3 regions of the Geobacillus sp. C56-T3 genome follow, and region 1 is predicted to be linked to each of the others. Evidence: riboswitches for the same ligand, from Rfam matches in the RefSeq annotation. Region 1 holds a riboswitch; each other region holds the start of a gene.
The links. A riboswitch is a leader RNA that binds a small molecule or an ion and turns the genes downstream of it on or off. The one in region 1 is predicted to bind cobalamin.
Positions count from the first base shown of each region.

Region 2: linked by a shared signal. The riboswitch ahead of GC56T3_RS09120 (ferredoxin) and the one ahead of GC56T3_RS06585 (ABC transporter substrate-binding protein) in region 1 are both predicted to bind cobalamin.
Region 3: linked by a shared signal. The riboswitch ahead of GC56T3_RS13755 (ribonucleoside-diphosphate reductase subunit alpha) and the one ahead of GC56T3_RS06585 (ABC transporter substrate-binding protein) in region 1 are both predicted to bind cobalamin.

Region 1 is NC_014206.1:1,293,376-1,299,573, forward strand. Features, by position in the region: gene GC56T3_RS06565 (acetamidase/formamidase family protein) at 1-721, shown strand, start outside; gene GC56T3_RS06570 (APC family permease) at 735-2,099, shown strand; gene GC56T3_RS06575 (PH domain-containing protein) at 2,286-2,900, shown strand; gene GC56T3_RS06580 (NUDIX hydrolase) at 3,046-3,513, shown strand; cobalamin riboswitch at 3,597-3,796, shown strand; gene GC56T3_RS06585 (ABC transporter substrate-binding protein) at 3,937-4,893, shown strand; gene GC56T3_RS06590 (iron ABC transporter permease) at 4,880-5,914, shown strand; gene GC56T3_RS06595 (adenosylcobinamide amidohydrolase) at 5,911-6,198, shown strand, end outside.
Region 2 is NC_014206.1:1,838,835-1,845,032, reverse strand. Features, by position in the region: gene cobJ (precorrin-3B C(17)-methyltransferase) at 1-1,101, opposite strand, end outside; gene GC56T3_RS09140 (energy-coupling factor ABC transporter ATP-binding protein) at 1,166-1,963, opposite strand; gene GC56T3_RS09135 (energy-coupling factor transporter transmembrane protein EcfT) at 1,960-2,685, opposite strand; gene GC56T3_RS09130 (energy-coupling factor ABC transporter substrate-binding protein) at 2,669-2,962, opposite strand; gene GC56T3_RS09125 (energy-coupling factor ABC transporter permease) at 2,967-3,710, opposite strand; gene GC56T3_RS09120 (ferredoxin) at 3,711-4,109, opposite strand; cobalamin riboswitch at 4,294-4,488, opposite strand; partial or broken gene GC56T3_RS09115 (S-adenosylmethionine--2-demethylmenaquinone methyltransferase) at 4,547-4,693, opposite strand; gene GC56T3_RS09110 (retropepsin-like aspartic protease) at 4,704-5,084, opposite strand; gene GC56T3_RS09105 (hypothetical protein) at 5,074-5,328, opposite strand; gene rraA (ribonuclease E activity regulator RraA) at 5,409-5,894, opposite strand; tRNA gene GC56T3_RS09095 (tRNA-Gln) at 6,152-6,198, opposite strand, start outside.
Region 3 is NC_014206.1:2,787,472-2,793,669, reverse strand. Features, by position in the region: gene GC56T3_RS13775 (cell wall metabolism sensor histidine kinase WalK) at 1-267, opposite strand, end outside; gene GC56T3_RS13770 (response regulator transcription factor) at 264-938, opposite strand; gene GC56T3_RS13765 (ABC transporter permease) at 1,120-1,935, opposite strand; gene GC56T3_RS13760 (ATP-binding cassette domain-containing protein) at 1,932-2,948, opposite strand; cobalamin riboswitch at 3,157-3,352, shown strand; gene GC56T3_RS13755 (ribonucleoside-diphosphate reductase subunit alpha) at 3,407-5,764, shown strand; gene GC56T3_RS13750 (ribonucleotide-diphosphate reductase subunit beta) at 5,878-6,198, shown strand, end outside.

The sequences.
Region 1 (6,198 bases):
GATCTATATTGAAGGGGCGGAACCCGGTGACATTTTAGCGGTAAAAATTGAACAGATTCTCCTCAAAGGACAGGGGGTCATGGCTGTCGGCCCAGGGCTCGGGGTGCTTGGAGACCGGATTCCGCAGTTTGAGGCAAAAATGATTCCAGTAGAAGAAAACCGGGCCGTATTTGACGAGCATCTTTCTATTCCATTAAATCCAATGATTGGCGTCATCGGGGTAGCGCCGAGCGGTGAGGATGTGTCGTGCGGGACGCCCGGGCCGCATGGCGGCAATATGGATACAAAGCTCATTACAACAGGGGCAACCGTTTACTTCCCGGTTTTTGTCAAAGGGGCGTTGTTCGCATTAGGCGATTTGCATGCGGCGATGGGGGACGGCGAAATCGGCGTGTCTGGTATCGAAATTTCGGGGGAAGTGACGGTCACCGTCCGGGTGATGAAAGGATATTCGCTCAACCATCCACTGTTGCAAAACGATGATGGCATTGCGACGATCGTCTCGGCCAAAACGTTGGATGAGGCGGTCAAACAGTCGGTTGAGGAAATGGTTAATTTGCTGTTGCCGCACACTCCGTTGACGCTGAACCATTTGACGATGGTGCTTAGCGCTGTCGGTCAGACACAAATCAGTCAAGTCGTTGACCCGCTCGTCACGGCGCGTTTCTTTGTACCGCGATTTGTGCTTGAAGCGTATGGCATCCGCCTGTTTGAGGATTGAGGAGGGAACGGCGATGGCGCAACTTGAAACGAACACATCGGTTGAGTCGCTCGGTTATAAACAGGAATTAAAACGGTCGCTCACATTTGTTGATTTGTTGATTTACGGAATGGTGTTCATGGTGCCGATCGCTCCTTTCGGCATTTACGGGTATGTAGCGCAAGGGTCAAAAGGGATGGTCGCCTTAGCATACTTAATCGGAATGGTGGGGATGATTTTCACCGCCTTGAGCTACGCCAGAATGGCCGAAGCGTTTCCAATCGCTGGTTCCGTGTATTCTTACGCCCAGCGGGGAATGAATGAATATGTCGGTTTTATGGCAGGCTGGGTCATTTTGCTTGATTACATTTTTGTTCCGGCTCTTCTCTATTTGGTCAGCGCTGCTGCCTTAGCCGATATTGTGCCGCAAGTGCCGATTTCCGTGTGGCTCATTCTGTTCATTGGCATGAATACGATCATTAATATTCTTGGAATCGAGATGACGGCCAAAGCGAACAAAGTGATTGTTGTTTTAGAGCTCATCGTCCTTGCAGTGTTTGTGATCACAGGAATTATTGCGATTATAAAAGGTGTCAATGGAGCGCAGTTTACGTTCAAACCGCTGTACGATCCTAATCATTTCAGCGCGGAGACGGTGATGGGGGCGGTGTCGGTGGCCGTCTTGAGCTTCCTTGGTTTTGATGCGGTGTCGACGCTGGCTGAGGAAACAAGGGACGGGAAATCATCGATCGGCAAAGCGATCATTTTCGCTTTGCTCGTTGTCGGTGCGCTTTTCATCGTGCAAACATGGGTCGCCGCTCTCATTTGGCCTGATTATACGACGTTTAAAAACGCAGATGTGGCGTTTTATCAGATTGCGGAGCTGGCAGGAGGACCATGGCTGAAATGGACAACGATCATCGCCACTGCGCTTTCATGGGGGATCGCGAACGCGCTCGTCGCCCAGGCAGCCATCTCCCGCATTTTGTACAGCATGGGTCGCGACCGTAAACTGCCCAGTGTGCTGGCTAAAGTGCATCCGAAATTTCAAACGCCATACGTCAGCACATTGCTTGTAGCTGTGATTTCGCTCATTGTCACGACGGTGTTCGCCTCACAAATTGATAAACTCGCTTCGCTTGTCAACTTTGGCGCCCTGACGGCTTTCCTCTTTTTGCATGTATCAGTGATGAACTATTTCTTGCGCAAACAAAAGAGTAACGATTATATCAATCATCTCTTGTTTCCGCTCATCGGTTTTGTTATCATCGGCTATGTATGGATGAACCTGGACCCGCTCAGCAAAAAGCTAGGATTGAGTTGGATCGCGATTGGACTCGTTTATCTGGTCTTTTTGCGACTCACGAACAAAGACTCCCGTCTAAGCGGGGAACTGTAGTTGCTTGTAAGGCCTGACGCCGTCATAAAAGGCGTTGGGTCTTTCGTTTTTTGCCGACGATGAAACATTTTTTCGATCGCGACGTATTACAGAATGAGGGTACGGCGCCTTGTTAAGGCAAAACGCCGTTCATCCGCCAATAGGTGGGCGCCGATAAAACGTGGAAGGAGCCGGAGGAACATGAGCATGTTTGGAAAAGTCGCCGCCGATGTGCTTGGGCTAAGCGACATCGGCTCGGTTATTCAGCCGAAAGACTACGACAAAGTGGATGCCGATGATTATGTGATGCACGAGGATGGGGAAAAAATCTATTTCCTTATTAAATCGAAATCCGATGAATATTGCTTCACAAACCGTGCGCTCATTCATCTGGACGGCACGAGCGCCGCGAGCAAAAAACGGACGCTGCGCCGCTACGATTACTACAAGCATCCGATTTCCGACGTATCGCTCGAAACGGCCGGGACGGTCGATTTGGATGCGGAAATTAAATTTAAAATTGGACCGCATTCCTACTCCATTGATGTGCATAAAAAGCATATTGAGGAATTGAAAGATTTGTATAAATCGCTGCTGGCGATCGCGGAGATTTGCCTTGAAAACGAAACGAAGTTCAACTATGCGGAGCGGAGTCTGGAACTGGCAACGAAGGTGTTTGCCAACATGCGCGGCGACGGCGCCAATGTGTCGGCGGATTTTCAGGCCGTGAATGAATACGCTTTTCGCTGGCTGACGGAAGCGAAAAAGAACTATACGGTGAAGGATTTCGGCTTTGTGTTTGACAAATATATTCAACAGTGACGAGATGAAGGTTGTATCGGGGAAAGACGCCGTGCCAGAGGCGAGGTATCTTTCCTTATTTTTTTCAAGATGGCAGTATAGATGGGGCAGCTGCTTTTTTTCTGCAGGAGAGGGCTAGGATCATTCCGCGATGTAGGAGGAGAGCTTGATGGATAAACACCAACAAGCCATTATCACCGTTTCAGCCTATATTACGAATGACACGGGAGAGGTTTTGCTTGTTAAAAGCTATGACCGCTCCGATACGTGGGAAATGCCGGGCGGACAAGTTGAACCAGGCGAGCCGCTCGATCGGGCCGTTCATCGCGAGGTGTATGAAGAGACTGGCGTTGACATCCGTCTCATCGGGGTCAGCGGCGTGTATTACAATGAAACTAAAAATATCATAAACATTGTATTTAAAGCGACATATGTGAAAGGAAACGTTTCTCCCCAGCCTGAGGAAATTCAAAAGGCGAAGTTTGTGTTGATCGATGAGTCGAATATTGATGAATATGTGACATGGCCGCATTTGAAATCGCGGGTGCTCGATGCGATGAAAAGGGAATGCTCTGTTCCGTATGAAACATGGGTTATGAATCCATCTCGATTGTCTGCAAGAGTGGGAAGGTGACGACTTCCCTCCAACCTGCTGTAAATTCATAGTTGTCAAATGCTAAACGCTGCATTATTATAAAAATGTCCATATCCGACAAATTCATCAACTCGCAGCAAGGTGCCGAAAAGGCTTAATAGGGAATCCGGTGGGAATCCGGAGCTGTCCCCGCAACTGTCAATGCGGACGAAATGAAATCGCCACTGTACGGACAGATGGCTTGCGCTGTTTTCCGTACGGGAAGGCTTCAGAGTAGGATGAAGCATGAGCCAGTAGACCTGCCTTGCTTGCCGCAGTTTCCGAATCTTCGGGGGGTGAGACGCGGAAACAGTCGTACAGGGCATTGTTGTGCCCATTGGCGGTCTGTTTCGCGCTCATTCCCAGATTTAGGCGGAATGGGCGTTTTTTATTGTACATACATCACTGAAGGGGGAATGACGGATGAAACGTTGGACATGGCCGGCGGTGGTGGCGGTGTTCTTCCTTTTGGCCGCCGTGCTCGTCGGCTGCGGCGGGGCGAATGGCAGCACCGAGCCTGCGAAAAAAGAAGAACCGAAAACGGAACAAGCGGCGTTTCCGGTGACGGTGAAAGACGGGCTTGGCGAGGATGTCACGATCAAAGCGGAACCGAAAAAGATCGTCTCGCTCATCCCAAGCAATACGGAAATCGCCTATGCGTTGGGGTTGGGCGATAAGATCGTCGGCGTCAGCGATTTTGACAATTATCCGGAAGACGTCAAAACGAAAACGAAAATCGGCGGCATGGAATTCAACGTCGAGAAAATCATTTCGCTCAAACCGGATCTTGTCTTGGCCCACGCGTCAAGCGCCCATAACTCGCGCGATGGCCTCAAGCAATTGAAAGACGCCGGCATCACCGTGCTTGTCGTGAATGACGCGAAGTCGTTCGACGATGTGTATGCGTCCATCGAATTGATCGGCAAAGCGACCGGGACGACAGACAAAGCGAAGCAAGTGATTAAGGATATGAAAGAGAAGCTTGCGCAAATTCAAGAAAAAGCGAAACAAATCCCGGCGGACAAACAAGCGAACGTCTGGATTGAAGTGTCGCCGCCGCCGCAGCTGTATACGGCCGGCAAAGGGACGTTTATGGATGAGATGCTTCAAGTGATTTCAGCGAAAAACGTCGCCGGCAGCTTGGAAGGCTGGCCGATGGTGACGGAAGAAAAAGCCGTAGCCTATAAGCCGGACGTTATCATCACGACATACGGCGGAGCGAAGCAAGTGTTTGCGCGCGCCGCTTGGAAAGACGTGCCGGCGGTGAAAAACAAGCGGGTGTATGACGTCAACACCGACTTAGTAAGCCGCCCGGGTCCGCGCCTTGTCGAAGGGGTCGAGGAACTTGCCAAAGCCATTTACCCGGATGTGTTCAAGTAAAACGTGGATGTATATATTGGCCGTCACGGCGGCCATGTTATCGTTGCTCGTAGGGATATCGACAGGATCGCTGTCGATTCCCTTTTCTTCTATTGTTCGCATTCTTGCGTCCGAATGGTTTGGTATGCCGCTTCCGTCTGACATTCCGGCCGATTGGGTGCCGATCGTGATGGCGATCCGCTTGCCGCGCGTCGTGCTCGCTTTTTTGGTCGGGGCGTCATTGGCACTGGCTGGCGCGGCGTTCCAAGGGTTGCTGAAAAATGCGCTCGCCGATCCGTACACGCTCGGCGTCTCGTCCGGCGCCTCGGTCGGGGCGGTGCTCGTCATCTTTCTCGGCTGGCAATGGCCGCTCTTTGGCACGTTCACGCTGCCGATCGTGAGCATTTTATGCGGCATGGCGACGCTTGTCGCCGTTTTGGCGTTCACTCGCGCGGTTGAGCCGCAGCTGTCGGTTGAGACGATCATTTTAGCCGGCATTATCTTCGGCGCGTTTTTCAGCGCGTTCATTTCACTGATGATCGCTTTGACCGGGGAAGAATTGCGGCAAATCATCTCATGGCTGATGGGAAGCGTCGCGATGCGCGGCTGGAAATACAGCGGGCTTTTGTTGCCGTTTTTTCTCATCGGCGCGGCGGTGCTTCTCGCCAACGGCCGCGAGTTGAACGCGTTTGCTTTTGGCGAGGCGGCGGCGCTTCATGTCGGCGTTGATGTTACGCGCCGAAAAGTCATCATTTTGACGGCGGCGGCGCTGCTCACCGGCGCGGCGGTGTCGGTGTCCGGGACGATCGGTTTTGTTGGGCTCGTTGTTCCGCATATGGTTCGGCTTGTGTGCGGGCCAAACTACCGGGTGCTGCTGCCGCTGTCGCTCTTGTATGGCGGGGCGTTTCTTGTGCTTGCCGATGTGGCGGCGCGGACGATCATCGAACCGCGCGAACTGCCGATCGGCGTCATCACCGCGCTGATCGGCGCCCCGCTATTTGCCGTCTTGTTTTTCCGAAAAATGAAGCGAAAGATGGGATGATGATGCTCGAGGTGCGGGCCGTATCGCATCGGTATGGACCAAAGCAAGTGCTTGATCGTGTGACGTTTTCCGTGGAAAAAGGGGAGCTTTTTGGCATCGTCGGGCCGAACGGCAGCGGAAAAACGACGCTGCTGAAACTCATTTGCAAAGAGCTTCCGCTTGCCAGCGGTGAGATCAAGATTCATGGCCAGCCGCTTTTGGCGCTGTCTGCGAAGCAATGGGCGCGGTTTGCCGCCGTCCTGCCGCAGACAGCGGAGGCGGCGGCCGGCTATACGGTGAGAGAA
Region 2 (6,198 bases), 550 kb from region 1:
TGCTGCAAGCGCGTCCTCCGCTGTTTCTCTCACCCGATGCAACAGAGCGGATGACGGCCGGTTTTCCGTTTGGACGAATGGCTCCTCCGGCAGCGGAAAAGCGGAAGCTGCCGGCGCCAATCCAGCTTCCTTCGCGGCCGCGTCCACAGCCGGCGGCAAAACCGCCACGGCGGCCAAACCGCGGTCTTTCTCGTCGCCGAAAGCGGAGGCAGCCGCGGCAAACGGCCGAAACGCTTCTCCGTTTTCTTCGTCCGGCTCTCTCAGCGGCTTCGTCTGGTCGAGCGCCCACGGCTCCGCCTCTTTGCGCAGCCGCTCATGCGGCTTGAGCGGCTGGACGGCGGCGGTCAACTGGTATTTGCGCTGGTAGCCGCGCGGCGTGATCATGAGCCCATCGTAAACAAAAGTCGTCGAGTTGCCGATAATGACCGTCGTCAACATACCGATTTCATGGTCCAGCATATGCGCCAAGTCGGTGAGGACAATATGCTGACGCTCGCGATACGCGCTTTTTACCAGACCGACCGGGGTCTCCGGAGACCGGTGGCGAAGCAGGATGCGCTGCGCCTCCACAATCTGCCGAGTGCGCCGCCCGCTTTTCGGGTTGTACAGCGCGATGACAAAATCGGCCGCCGCCGCGGCGTCAATCCGCTTTTCAATCAGCTCCCACGGCGTCAAATGGTCGCTCAAGCTGATCGTACACGCATCGTGCATAATCGGCGCCCCAAGCAATGCAGCGCACGAATGAATGGCGGAAATGCCGGGGATGACTTCGACTTCAATCGGACTCGCTTTCGTCCACCCTTTTTCGATCAACACTTCATACACGAGCCCCGCCATGCCGTACAACCCGGCGTCGCCGCTTGAAATGACGGCGACCGTTTTGCCGCGCTCGGCCCACTTCACCGCCGCTTGGGCGCGGCTCACTTCTTCGGTCATGCCCGTGCTAATGATCTCTTTTCCAGCAATGAGATCGCGCACAAGTTCGATGTACGTTTTGTAGCCGATGATGACGTCGCTTTCTTCAATCGCTTCCCGAGCCCGTTTCGTCATTTGGTCGACGCTTCCCGGGCCGAAGCCGACAATGAGCAATTTGCCGCTCATCATGATCCCTCCTTTTGCCGACTAGCACCCATTTTTCACACTCCATTCGCCGCTCATGTCCCTTTCACGGCGCAACACATCGGGGGACGATCTTTTCCTCTGGCCGCCATGCTTGCCAAAGCCGCACGAACAGCGGAACATCCAAGCGAATGTCCAACAGCCGCTGGCGGTCGGCGAATACGTCTTCGGGCGCCCCTTGCATCACGATCCGTCCTTCGTGCATGACCGCGACGACATCCGCCCACTGCCAGACGAAATCCATGTCATGGGTGGCGATCAACACAGTCGTCCCCGCCTGGTGAATGGCGTCAATTTGTTTGAGAAACTGCTTTGTCTGATGCTGATCCAAATAGGCGGTCGGTTCGTCCAATACGAGCAAGTCCGGCTTGGCCGCCATCGTACAGCAGAGCGTCAGCCATTTTTTCTGTCCGAGACTGAATTGATGGGTCGGGCGGTCCAGCCAAGATTGAAGGTGGTATTCCGCCGTAATCGCGGCAAGCGCCTCCCTCATTTTTTCTCGATCGATTCCGGCATGGACTAAGCTGATCGCCAATTCATCACGCACGAGCGGGGCGAGGATTTGGTGCTCCGGGTTTTGGAAGACGATGCCGACTTCACGCCGCCATTGCGCCCAATCGGCGCCGCGTTCGTACATGTTGCGCCCTTTCCAATACACCGCTCCTTCCTGCGCCCGCAGCAGCCCGTTCAAATGAAGAAACAACGTCGTTTTGCCGCAGCCGTTTGGCCCGATCAAGGCGCATTTTTTTCGCTCTGGAATTTCCCAATCAATCCCATTCAGCACATACCGTTCTGCTTGATAAGCGTATTTCACTCGTTCCATCCGCAGCAGCAACGTTTTCACCCTTTCCACCATGCCCACCCAAGCAGCAAAGCCATGATGATGCCGGCCGCAACATCGACAAGAGGCACATGCGCTTTTTCCCGCTGATGCGTATGCCCGGCCGACGCGACGCCTCCACGCGCCGCAAGCGAACGGCTGAACGCTTCATACGACTGCCACGTTTTCACCCACAGTTGGTACATCAGCATCCCGCCATGCCGCCAATGCGTTCCTCCGCTGCGGGCCCGCAGCGCCAGCATTAGCTCTGCGGCCGCCTGCTCGAGCAAAAAGATAAAGCGATACATAAGAAAGCAAAGTTCCACGAGCGCCGCCGGCAGCCGCATTCGCCTCAGCACCGCAATCAAGTCCGGCGCCGGCGTCGTAATGAGAAGGAAAAACAAGCACGACCAAGCGGCAAGGGAGCGAACGGCGAGCTCCGCAGCCGGCTTCAGCTGGTTACTGATCAAGGTTATTTGAAAAGGAACCGACACGGACACAACGAGCGTCAGCAGGCTGAGCCCTAAAAAAACGGAGGCAGCGAGCATCGCTTTTCCATACACCGCAAACGGCACTCGTGCGCGAGCGACAATCCAATACGCCATTCCGATGAGCACAAGCCATTGTTCGCGCCAGCCGCCCATCATGACAACGGCAAGCATAACAAACGCCACGATCAGCTTCCACTCCGCCCGCCATGCCCGCAGCCGGTTGTCATACGTCCAACGGTCAAACTCGCGAATCATGGCTGTTTTTCCGCTCCGAACGCCCTTTGTACAACCCGATGACGTAGCCGATCACGCCGGCGCCAAGCGCGGCTTGCAGCGAGAACAAAAGCGTTTCGACTTCGCCGCCTGGAGGGGTGAAGATCGACTCAAACCAAGGACGATAGTGCGGGTTGAGCGTTTGAATAGCTTTTTCTGCTTGATCGTCCGTTCCGCCGAATTCCGATCCGCGCGCCCACCAAAGCGGAATGATGACAAGCAAAGCAGCCAACAACACGAGCAAGCCATTTTTCTTCATCCCATTATGCCTCCTTTTCCTTTTGAAACAGCGGAGAAGCTTGATAGGAGGAAAGCCAGTTCCAGACGATCACCGTTATGATGCCTTCCGTCACCGCCAACGGCACTTGAGTAATGGCAAAAATGCCGGCGAATTTCAAAAACGAAGCGATGACTCCCCCATCAGGAGACGGAAACGCCAAGGCAAGCTGCAGGGACGTCATCACATATGTGGCCAAGTCAGACAAACAAGCGGCAAGAAACAAAGCCGCTCGATTGGATACCGCCCCTTTTCGGCACAGTTGATACACTCCGTACGCGACGAACGGGCCGACGATCGCCATCGACATGGCATTGGCCCCAAGCGTCGTCAACCCTCCGTGGGCAAGAAGCAGCGCTTGAAAGAGAAGAACGACTGTACCGATCACCACCATCACCCACGGTCCAAACAAAACCGAGCCGAAGCCGATCCCGGTCGGATGCGAGCTGCTGCCGGTGACGGATGGAATTTTCAGCGCCGACAATACAAACGTAAACGCACCAGCTAACGCCATCAGAAGCTTATGTTCGGGGTGCTGCTTCAGCGTATGCACAAGCCGCCGCAATCCGAACACAAAGAACGGCAAAAACAGCAGCCACCAAAACAGCGCCCATTTGACAGGCAAAAATCCTTCCATAATGTGCATGGCATACGCTTCATTTTCATTCGTCAACCAAAAATAAGCAGTGAATAAAGCCGCCATTCCGCTCCATCGAACCGCTCTCTTCATTTATCCCTTCACTCCTTTCACGCCATGTTCGGTTTTTCGTTTTCCGCTTGGCGCCTCCCGTTCGCCGGCTGGCGTCAACACCAATTCGTCTTCATATTCATACGTCGCCCATTTCAAAAGAGGCAGCCCCTCATCCAAATGAGCGCGCACAACCTCCTTCGCCCGCTCCGGCGTCATCTGTCGATACCAGACGCCTTGCGGATAGACGATCATCACACACGCGTCTTGACAGCGTCCGTTGCAGCGCGTCCTTGTTGTATGGACAGCATCGTCAAGCCCGAGGCGGGCGATCTCCTCGCGCACCGCCATTGTCACGTCATCCCCGCCATGGCGGAGGCACGTCCCTCCGTTGCAAATGAGCACATGATGCTTCATTCCCCGCAAATCCCATGTCGCCACCGAATCCCCCCTTTTTGGCTAGAATGATAGAATTTAGACGCAGACAGACGGGCAGGTTTTCGGCAAAAGAAAAAGCACCTCTACAGCAGAGGTGCAGAAAAATGTATACGAAAGCCGTAAACGGCCCAAACAGGCCCAATGCAGCCATCATTCTCCCGCACGTCTGCCTATAGTCCCGTAGGCATCCGTCCGATCCAAACAAGGCAGGTCTCCTGACTTAGGATCATCGCTTGGCGGCGTCTTCCCGAAGCATCCTTCAGTGACTTGCTGCCGCAAAGCTCCCCATCACAGTGGCGGGCACCGTGCCGGATTTTCACCGGGCTTCCCTTTTCACCCAAACCCTAAAGCAGGCTTAGGCACCTTGTTTGTTTCTCGCCTATTGATCTTGTCATGGAACAAGCATCCGTTTTCATCGTAGTACAACTTGACGGCGGCCGTCAACCGTTTTTTGCCGACAAATCTTCGCGGGCGACGACAACACCGTCGGCATCGGCGTACACGTATGCCCCCGGCTCCCAGCGGACGCCGCCAAACTCGAGCGCAACGTCGCGTGAGCCTTTTCCCTCTTTTTTGCTTTCGAGCGGGCGCTCCATTTCAACCAGAACGATACATCTCCAACTTGTCTAGGTCTAAGACAAATCCAGCGTCCAGCAATATGTCCAGTCCTAACAAACCGTTAATCCCCTCATAGTCCATCCCGCTAAAATCAATCTCATACTCTCTTAGTTGGAAAGAATCTAACTGAATACAGTCTAATTTTTTTGTAAACGCGTACTCTTTCCCACCGATTCCATAATAAGCCACAATACGATCGCCCGGCTCTACCCGCAAATGAATATCCTCTACTGCATTTTGAGAAATCACTGTTTTCGCCGCACCAGTATCAATCACCATATTATGAATCAACTTAGACCTTCCTTGATAAACGATTTCGATCGATGTAAACAGCAATCCTTCACGATATTCAATCTGCATAATGAAATTTCCCTCTCAGGCCAATCGCTTTCCGAACTTTTAAAACAATTTCCTTGTGGCTCGTGTGATAAACAAGCTGATTCCCTTTTGATTGCAACAACTCTCGAGTTGCATCCTCATTCGAAACAGTTCCAATAACATCCACTTCTTCAATAATTTCTTGGTCCTCCTGTAAGTAGGACTTCAATGCCTGTACTTTCACAAACTGGTTTGGATACAACGAACGCACTTCCTGCCATTTCATCTCTATCACCTCAACTTGTTCTTTGTATCCGTTATATCACCGTCCAAACATCGAAACGCCTTCGTAAAATATGACAACCATCAATCGCTTTTTAGACGCACATTTTCACGAGCAACGACAACGCCGTCGGCATCGGCGTACACGTATGCGCCCGGTTCCCAGCGGACGCCGCCGAACTCAAGCACAACGTCGCGGGCGCCTTTTCCCTCTTTTTTGCTTTTCACTGGGCATGTGCCGATCGCCATGACCCCAAGCGGCATGCGGCCGATTTCCGCCGAATCGCGGATGCAGCCGTGGATGATGACGCCGGCAAGCCCCCGGTCGCAGGCGATTTGCGCCAACCGGTCGCCTAATAGCGCGACGCGGCGCGAGCCTTTTCCATCGACCACGAGCACCGTCCCCGGCGGCACCGTCTCGAGCGCTTCGCGGACAAGAACGTTGTCCTCAAACACGTCGACCGTCGCGATCGGCCCAAAAAACATCCGTTTTCCGCCGTACGATTGAAACGGCAACTCGCATACTTGCAACTCGTCTAAAAATTGATCGCATAAATCGGCTGTTTTCATTGTCGCTCTCCCCTTTCATGTTTTGCATTCGCCGTCATTCGCCAAAATCCTTCTGCCTCAGCAGTTTTTTGTCGACGATCTTTCATTCGAACGACTGACACGAACGCGACGATGTGAACCAAACCATTGTGTGGCTGTTAATCGCTTCGATGTATTCTACCGCCCGCATTGAAACCATAAAAAACGGCCCCGCGCCGATATATGGCGGAGACCGTTTTCACCGGCCCAAAGCCCCTCCGGTTTGACCAGACGTTCAGCTGGGCTAGCTGGATTCGAACCAGCGCATCACGGAGTCAAAGTCCGT
Region 3 (6,198 bases), 1.5 Mb from region 1:
GATTCGATTAATGGCATCTATTAAGTGTTGCCAAAATACTTTTTCGCGCTTTCGCAAAAAAGGACTGATCGCGCTCATAGTCATCCCGAACAGCAAAAAGCCGAGGATCGATGAAATGATTTGACGAACGAGCGGGTGCGGCCGCCAAGCGAATTGGGTGTAGAGCGCTTCTGTGATGAAATATGCCGCAGTCCAAAAGAGAGAGACGATGGACATTACAGCGATAACCGTCAAGATGGATTTAAGCACAAATCGCAATCGTTTCATGACTGTGCCTCCAACCGATAGCCGAGCCCGCGAATCGTGCGGATGGAAAATGGAGAATCTGGTTGGGCAAACCGTTCGCGCAATCGTTTGATATGCACATCCACTGTTCGTTCATCCCCATCATAATCGTAGCCCCAGATCTGTTCAATCAACTCGTCGCGTGTAAACGTTTTGCCCGGATAGCTGGCCAATTTAAAAAGCAGTTCAAATTCTTTCGGCGGCAAGAAGATCTCTTGGTCTCCCAAACGGCATTCGTACGTCTTGCGGTTTAACGATAAACGGCCTATTTGTACGATTTGCGATGTAGCGATTCGATACCGTTTGAGCAATGCTTTGACCCGGGCGACGAGCTCAAGTGGGTCGAACGGTTTGACAAGATAATCGTCCGCCCCGAGCTCGAATCCTTTCACCTTCTGTCTTGTTTCCCCTTTGGCCGTCAACATTAAAATGGGGACATCGTCGTAGTCGCGCAGTTCGCGACATAGCTCCCAACCATCCATTTCCGGCATCATAATATCCATAATGACCAAATCCACTTTCACTGTTTCCAATACGTCAAGTGCTTCTTTTCCGTTAGCCGCCTCATGGATTGTAAATCCTTCTAAGTTTAAAAAGTGGCTGACGAGTTCGCGGATATGCGCGTCATCATCGACGATTAAAATTCGTGTCATCGTCATCCCCTTTCATTGTCCTTTCATGCTATTTTCCATTGTGTCGCTTTTGCTTGGCCTTCGTCAATGTTGAAGCTGGTTCGTTTATAATTTCGTCGTGACAGCAGATAATGAAACGATGGGTTTGATTTTTAATATTCATTGGAGAAGCGGGGATGCTCATCGCGGACATCCCCAGTGGTTATGCGCGGCGCATATAGACACGAACGGTGATCGGAGCAAAGATCGCAACAATGGCTGCCGCGCCGAGCAAGGAGAGGACGAAATCGGTGCCTATCGTTCCGTGATTCGTCAACTCGCGGACGGCCGCGATCATATGGGAAATGGGATTGACTTTGGCAATCCATTGTAGCCAATCGGGCATCGTCTTGACCGGCACGAACGCATTCGATACAAACATCAGTGGGAACAACGCCAGCATGGAGATTCCCTGTACAGCGGCCGCATGACGGGCAATGACGCCGAAGAAGGCAAAGATCCAGCTGACGGCCCACGCGCATCCAATGGCGAAAACGCCCGCAAGCGCCACACTGGCGATCCCTCCTTCCGGACGGTAGCCGATAAGAAATCCCATGACAAACGTCAGGGTGGTGGCGATGACATAGCGGACTACATCGGCTAATAACGCCCCAGCCAACGGAGCGATGCGGGCGATCGGCAGCGATTTAAAGCGGTCGAACACGCCTTTATCCATATCATCGCGAAGTTGAACTCCTGAAGTGACGGAAGCCCCGATCAACGTTTGGATGAGAATGCCGGGAATGATCATGGGCAAGTAGTTATGAACATTCCCCGCGATGGCTCCACCAAAGATGTAGGTAAACATCAAGGTGAAGATAATCGGCTGAAAAGTGACGTCAAATAATTGTTCGGGTGTGCGCCGCACCTTCAACAAACCACGATAGGCCATCGTCAGCGAATTTCGTACAGCTTGGGAAACGCTTGTACGGTTTTTCTGTTGGCGTTTGACCTCCAATTGAGGAGACACTGGTTTCATCTCATCGCTTCCTCCCTTACATCATTGGATTCATCTGCACGTTTTTCCACTCCATGGCCGGTAATGGTCAGAAAGACCTCATCGAGGGTTGGTTTTTGCACACTTAACTCGGTTAAGTGGATGCCCTCTTGACGCAAAGCGACAAGCAGGTCCGTCACATGGTCTGGATCGGCCATCGGCGCCGTGATGTTCCCGGTTTCTAAGGATACCGTCGGCCGAACATGGAGAACGCGCTCAATGATGCGCTTGGCCGTTTCGATCTCTCCAGGATGTTGCAGCTTGACTTGCAATGACGATTGACCGATGGACGCCTTGAGTTCATCGGGTGTCCCTTCAGCGACGACTCGGCCGTGATCAATTACGGCGATGCGGTCTGCCAATTCGTCCGCTTCTTGTAAATATTGGGTTGTCAGCAGCACCGTTGTTCCCATATTCACCAAGCGCCGGATCGTTTCCCACATTTGATTGCGCGTGCGCGGGTCGAGTCCGGTGGTCGGTTCGTCAAGAAAAATGAGCGGCGGCTGGGCAATGAGGCTGGCGGCGAGATCCAGACGCCGGCGCATACCGCCAGAGAAATGTTTCAATGGGCGCTTGGCTGCTTCTGTCAAACCAAATTCCTCCAATAATTCGCTTGTTTTTCGCCTTGCTTCTGTTCGGCTCAGTCCCAGAAGCCTAGAAAAGATCATTAGATTCTCTGTTGCGCTGAGCGTTTCGTCAACAGAGGCGTATTGACCGGTGACACCAATCAATTGCCGGACGACTTGCGGTTGTTTGACGACGTCGTACCCAAAAATTTGGGCGGAACCGGCGTCCGGGCGCAATAACGTCGCTAACATTCGGATTGTCGTTGTCTTGCCGGCTCCATTGGGGCCCAGCACACCATAGATGGTGCCCGCGCGCACACGCAAATTGAGACCGTCCACGGCCCGGTGGTCGCCAAAGGTTTTCACCAATTCGTGTGTTTCCACTGCCCACTCTTGATGGGCGGGTGAGATTTGGGGTCTGTATCCCATTTTGTGTCCCCCTCCTTCGTATGATTCTCGTACATGGTGAATCGTAGCATGCTTTTATGAACAGAATGTGAACAACGGAATGATTTTTTGAGGAAGAGAAAATTTGATTCGCCCACTCTTGCAATTCTCCCGGTTTTGGTATATGCTTGTTCCATCAGGATGATCATCTACTATATATTGTTTTGTTCTATTTTTTAAACAACTATATATCGTTGCGCCAAGCAATGGTGTCCATCAGGACTTAATAGGGAATCCGGTGTGAATCCGGAACTGCCCCCGCAACTGTATGTGCGGACGAAATGGGATGGCCACTGGCGGCAAGAGCCATTCGGCGCGCCGCTGGGAAGGCCCCAAAGTAGGACGATGCACGAGTCAGGAGACCTGCCTTGCTTGGAACGTTTCATGTTCTTCGGGGTGTGAGAAGATGAAACGATAGGGGAAAAGAAAAAGGGTTTCGTATGCCTTTTTTCCGTCTGTCGTTTCATCCGCTCGCCTGCCCGAGCGGATTTTTTATTGAAGGAGTGGGGAAACGAATGACCGCATTGACGAAAATGATCATCATCGATGACCAAGGGAAGCCGGTTTCTTTTTCACGTGAAGAGTTTGCGTCGCTGATTGGGCAAGCCGCCGCTGGATTCGGCCGTCTGTCGCTTGATGAATACGTCGAGCGTGTTTGGCAGCTTCTCAGTCGAAAGGAGTCCGTCACGGTAGAACAGCTGCACCAAACGGCTATTTTGGAAGGACTTTCTTACATTGATGAAGATGAGCCGGACTGGACATTTGTGTGCGCCCGGCTGTATTTGCGGCAATTGTACCGTGAAGCGGCGCGGCAGCGTGGGTATGACGAGCGCGAGCGGTATGGCGATTTCTACTCGCTGCTTGTTGCGCTGACAGAACAAGGGGTGTACAGCCCGTTCTTGCTTGAACGTTATACGAAAGAAGAAATTGATGCCATCGGTGCGTTTCTTGATCCGGAGAAGGACAAGCTGTTTACGTACATCGGGCTGCGCACGCTCGCTGACCGGTATTTGGCCCGCGATTATGAGCGGCGGCTGTATGAATTGCCGCAGGAGCGGTTTTTGGTCATCGCCATGACGCTAATGGCGAATGAACCACCTAAGCGGCGCCTTGAGCTCGTGAAGGAAGCGTATTGGGCGTTAAGCAACTTATACATGACCGTGGCGACGCCGACGCTTGCCAATGCCGGGAAGTCATACGGCCAGCTGTCGAGCTGCTTTGTCGACACGGTCGATGACAGCTTGCAAGGGATTTATGACAGCAACACCGACATCGCCAATTTGTCGAAATCGGGCGGCGGCATCGGCGTCTATTTAGGCAAAATCCGTTCGCGCGGCAGCGACATCAAAGGGTTTAAAGGGGTCTCCTCCGGCGTCATCCCGTGGATGAAGCAGTTGAACAATACAGCGGTGAGCGTCGATCAGTTGGGACAGCGAAAAGGGGCCATTTCCGTCTATTTGGATGTATGGCATAAAGACATTTTTGCGTTTCTCGATGCGCGGCTCAACAACGGTGACGAACGGCTGCGGACGCATGATTTGTTCACCGGCGTTTGCATCCCTGATTTGTTCATGGAGCAAGTCGAACAGCGCGGCGACTGGTATTTGTTTGATCCGCATGAAGTGCGGAAGGTGATGGGGTTTAGCTTGGAAGATTTTTATGATGAGGAAAAAGGGTGCGGGAGTTTCCGCGAGAAATACTGGCAATGCGTCAACGAACCAAGGCTGTCGAAAGAAAAAGTGCCGGCGATCGAAGTGATGAAAAGCATCATGCGCAGCCAGCTCGAGTCGGGGACGCCGTTTATGTTTTACCGCGATGAAGTGAACCGGCAAAATCCGAATCGCCATCTCGGGATGATCTACTGCAGCAACCTTTGCACGGAAATCGCGCAAAACCAAAGCCCAACGGTGATGAAGCGGCAATATGTAAAAGACGGGATGATCATCATCGAAAAAATACCAGGCGATTTTGTCGTCTGCAATTTATCGTCGATCAACTTGGCGCGGGCGGTGACCGATGGGGTTTTGGCGCGGCTCATCCCGATTCAAATGCGGATGCTCGATAATGTCATTGATTTAAACAATATTCCGGTGCTGCAGGCCGGCCTGACGAACGAAAAATACCGCGCTGTCGGGCTTGGAACCTTTGGCTGGCATCATCTTTTGGCGTTAAAAGGCATTCGCTGGGAGTCGGAGGAAGCGGTCCGCTATGCCGACGAGCTGTATGAAACGATCGCGTATTTGGCGATTCAAGCGAGCATGGAGCTCGCCAAAGAGAAAGGGAGCTACCCGGCGTTTCCGGGGTCGGACTGGCAGACGGGCGCTTATTTTGAGCGGCGCGGCTACGAAAGCCACGGTGAACTCGATTGGGATCGGCTGAAGCAAGATGTGGCCCGCTACGGGATGCGCAACGGCTATATCATGGCCATCGCCCCGAACGCATCGACGTCGATCATCGCTGGCAGCACGGCGAGCATTGATCCCATTTTCTTAAAAGTATACGCCGAGGAAAAGAAAGATTATAAGATTCCCGTTACGGTGCCGGATTTAAACGAACAGACGACATGGTATTACAAATCGGCGTACCATATCGACCAACGTTGGAGCATCAAGCAAAACGCCGCCCGCCAGCGCCATATCGACCAAGCCATCTCCTTTAACTTCTACGTCATGAACACGATTAAGGCAAAAGAGTTGCTCGATTTGCATTTGACGGCGTGGAAGTCGGGGTTGAAAACGACGTATTACGTGCGTTCGACATCGGGGACGATCGAAGAGTGCGATTCTTGCGCGAGCTGACCAAGGGGCGCAACAAACGCCTTTGGTCGGGCTTTCCCTTCCTTGTGCGGGAGGGGCGTCCGCGGTTGGTCGCGCATCACGATACTTGAAAGAGAAAGGAAGGAATCGACACAATGACGATCAGCTTAGTCAAACGGCCGATTATGGATCCAGAGGCGCCGAACCGTTCGACGGGCATCATCAACGGCCGCTGCTCGAATGTGTTGAACTGGGACGATATCGCCTACCCATGGGCGTATGCGAAATATAAGCGAATGCTCGCCAACTTTTGGACGCCGTTTGAAATCAATATGTCGCAAGATGTGAAGCAGTTTCCGCAGCTGACCGACCGCGAGCAGGATGCGTTTTTGAAAATCATCGGACTCTTGGCGCTGCTTGACAGCATCCAAACCGACTACGCTGGGCGCGTCGCTGATTACATTACGGACCCGAGC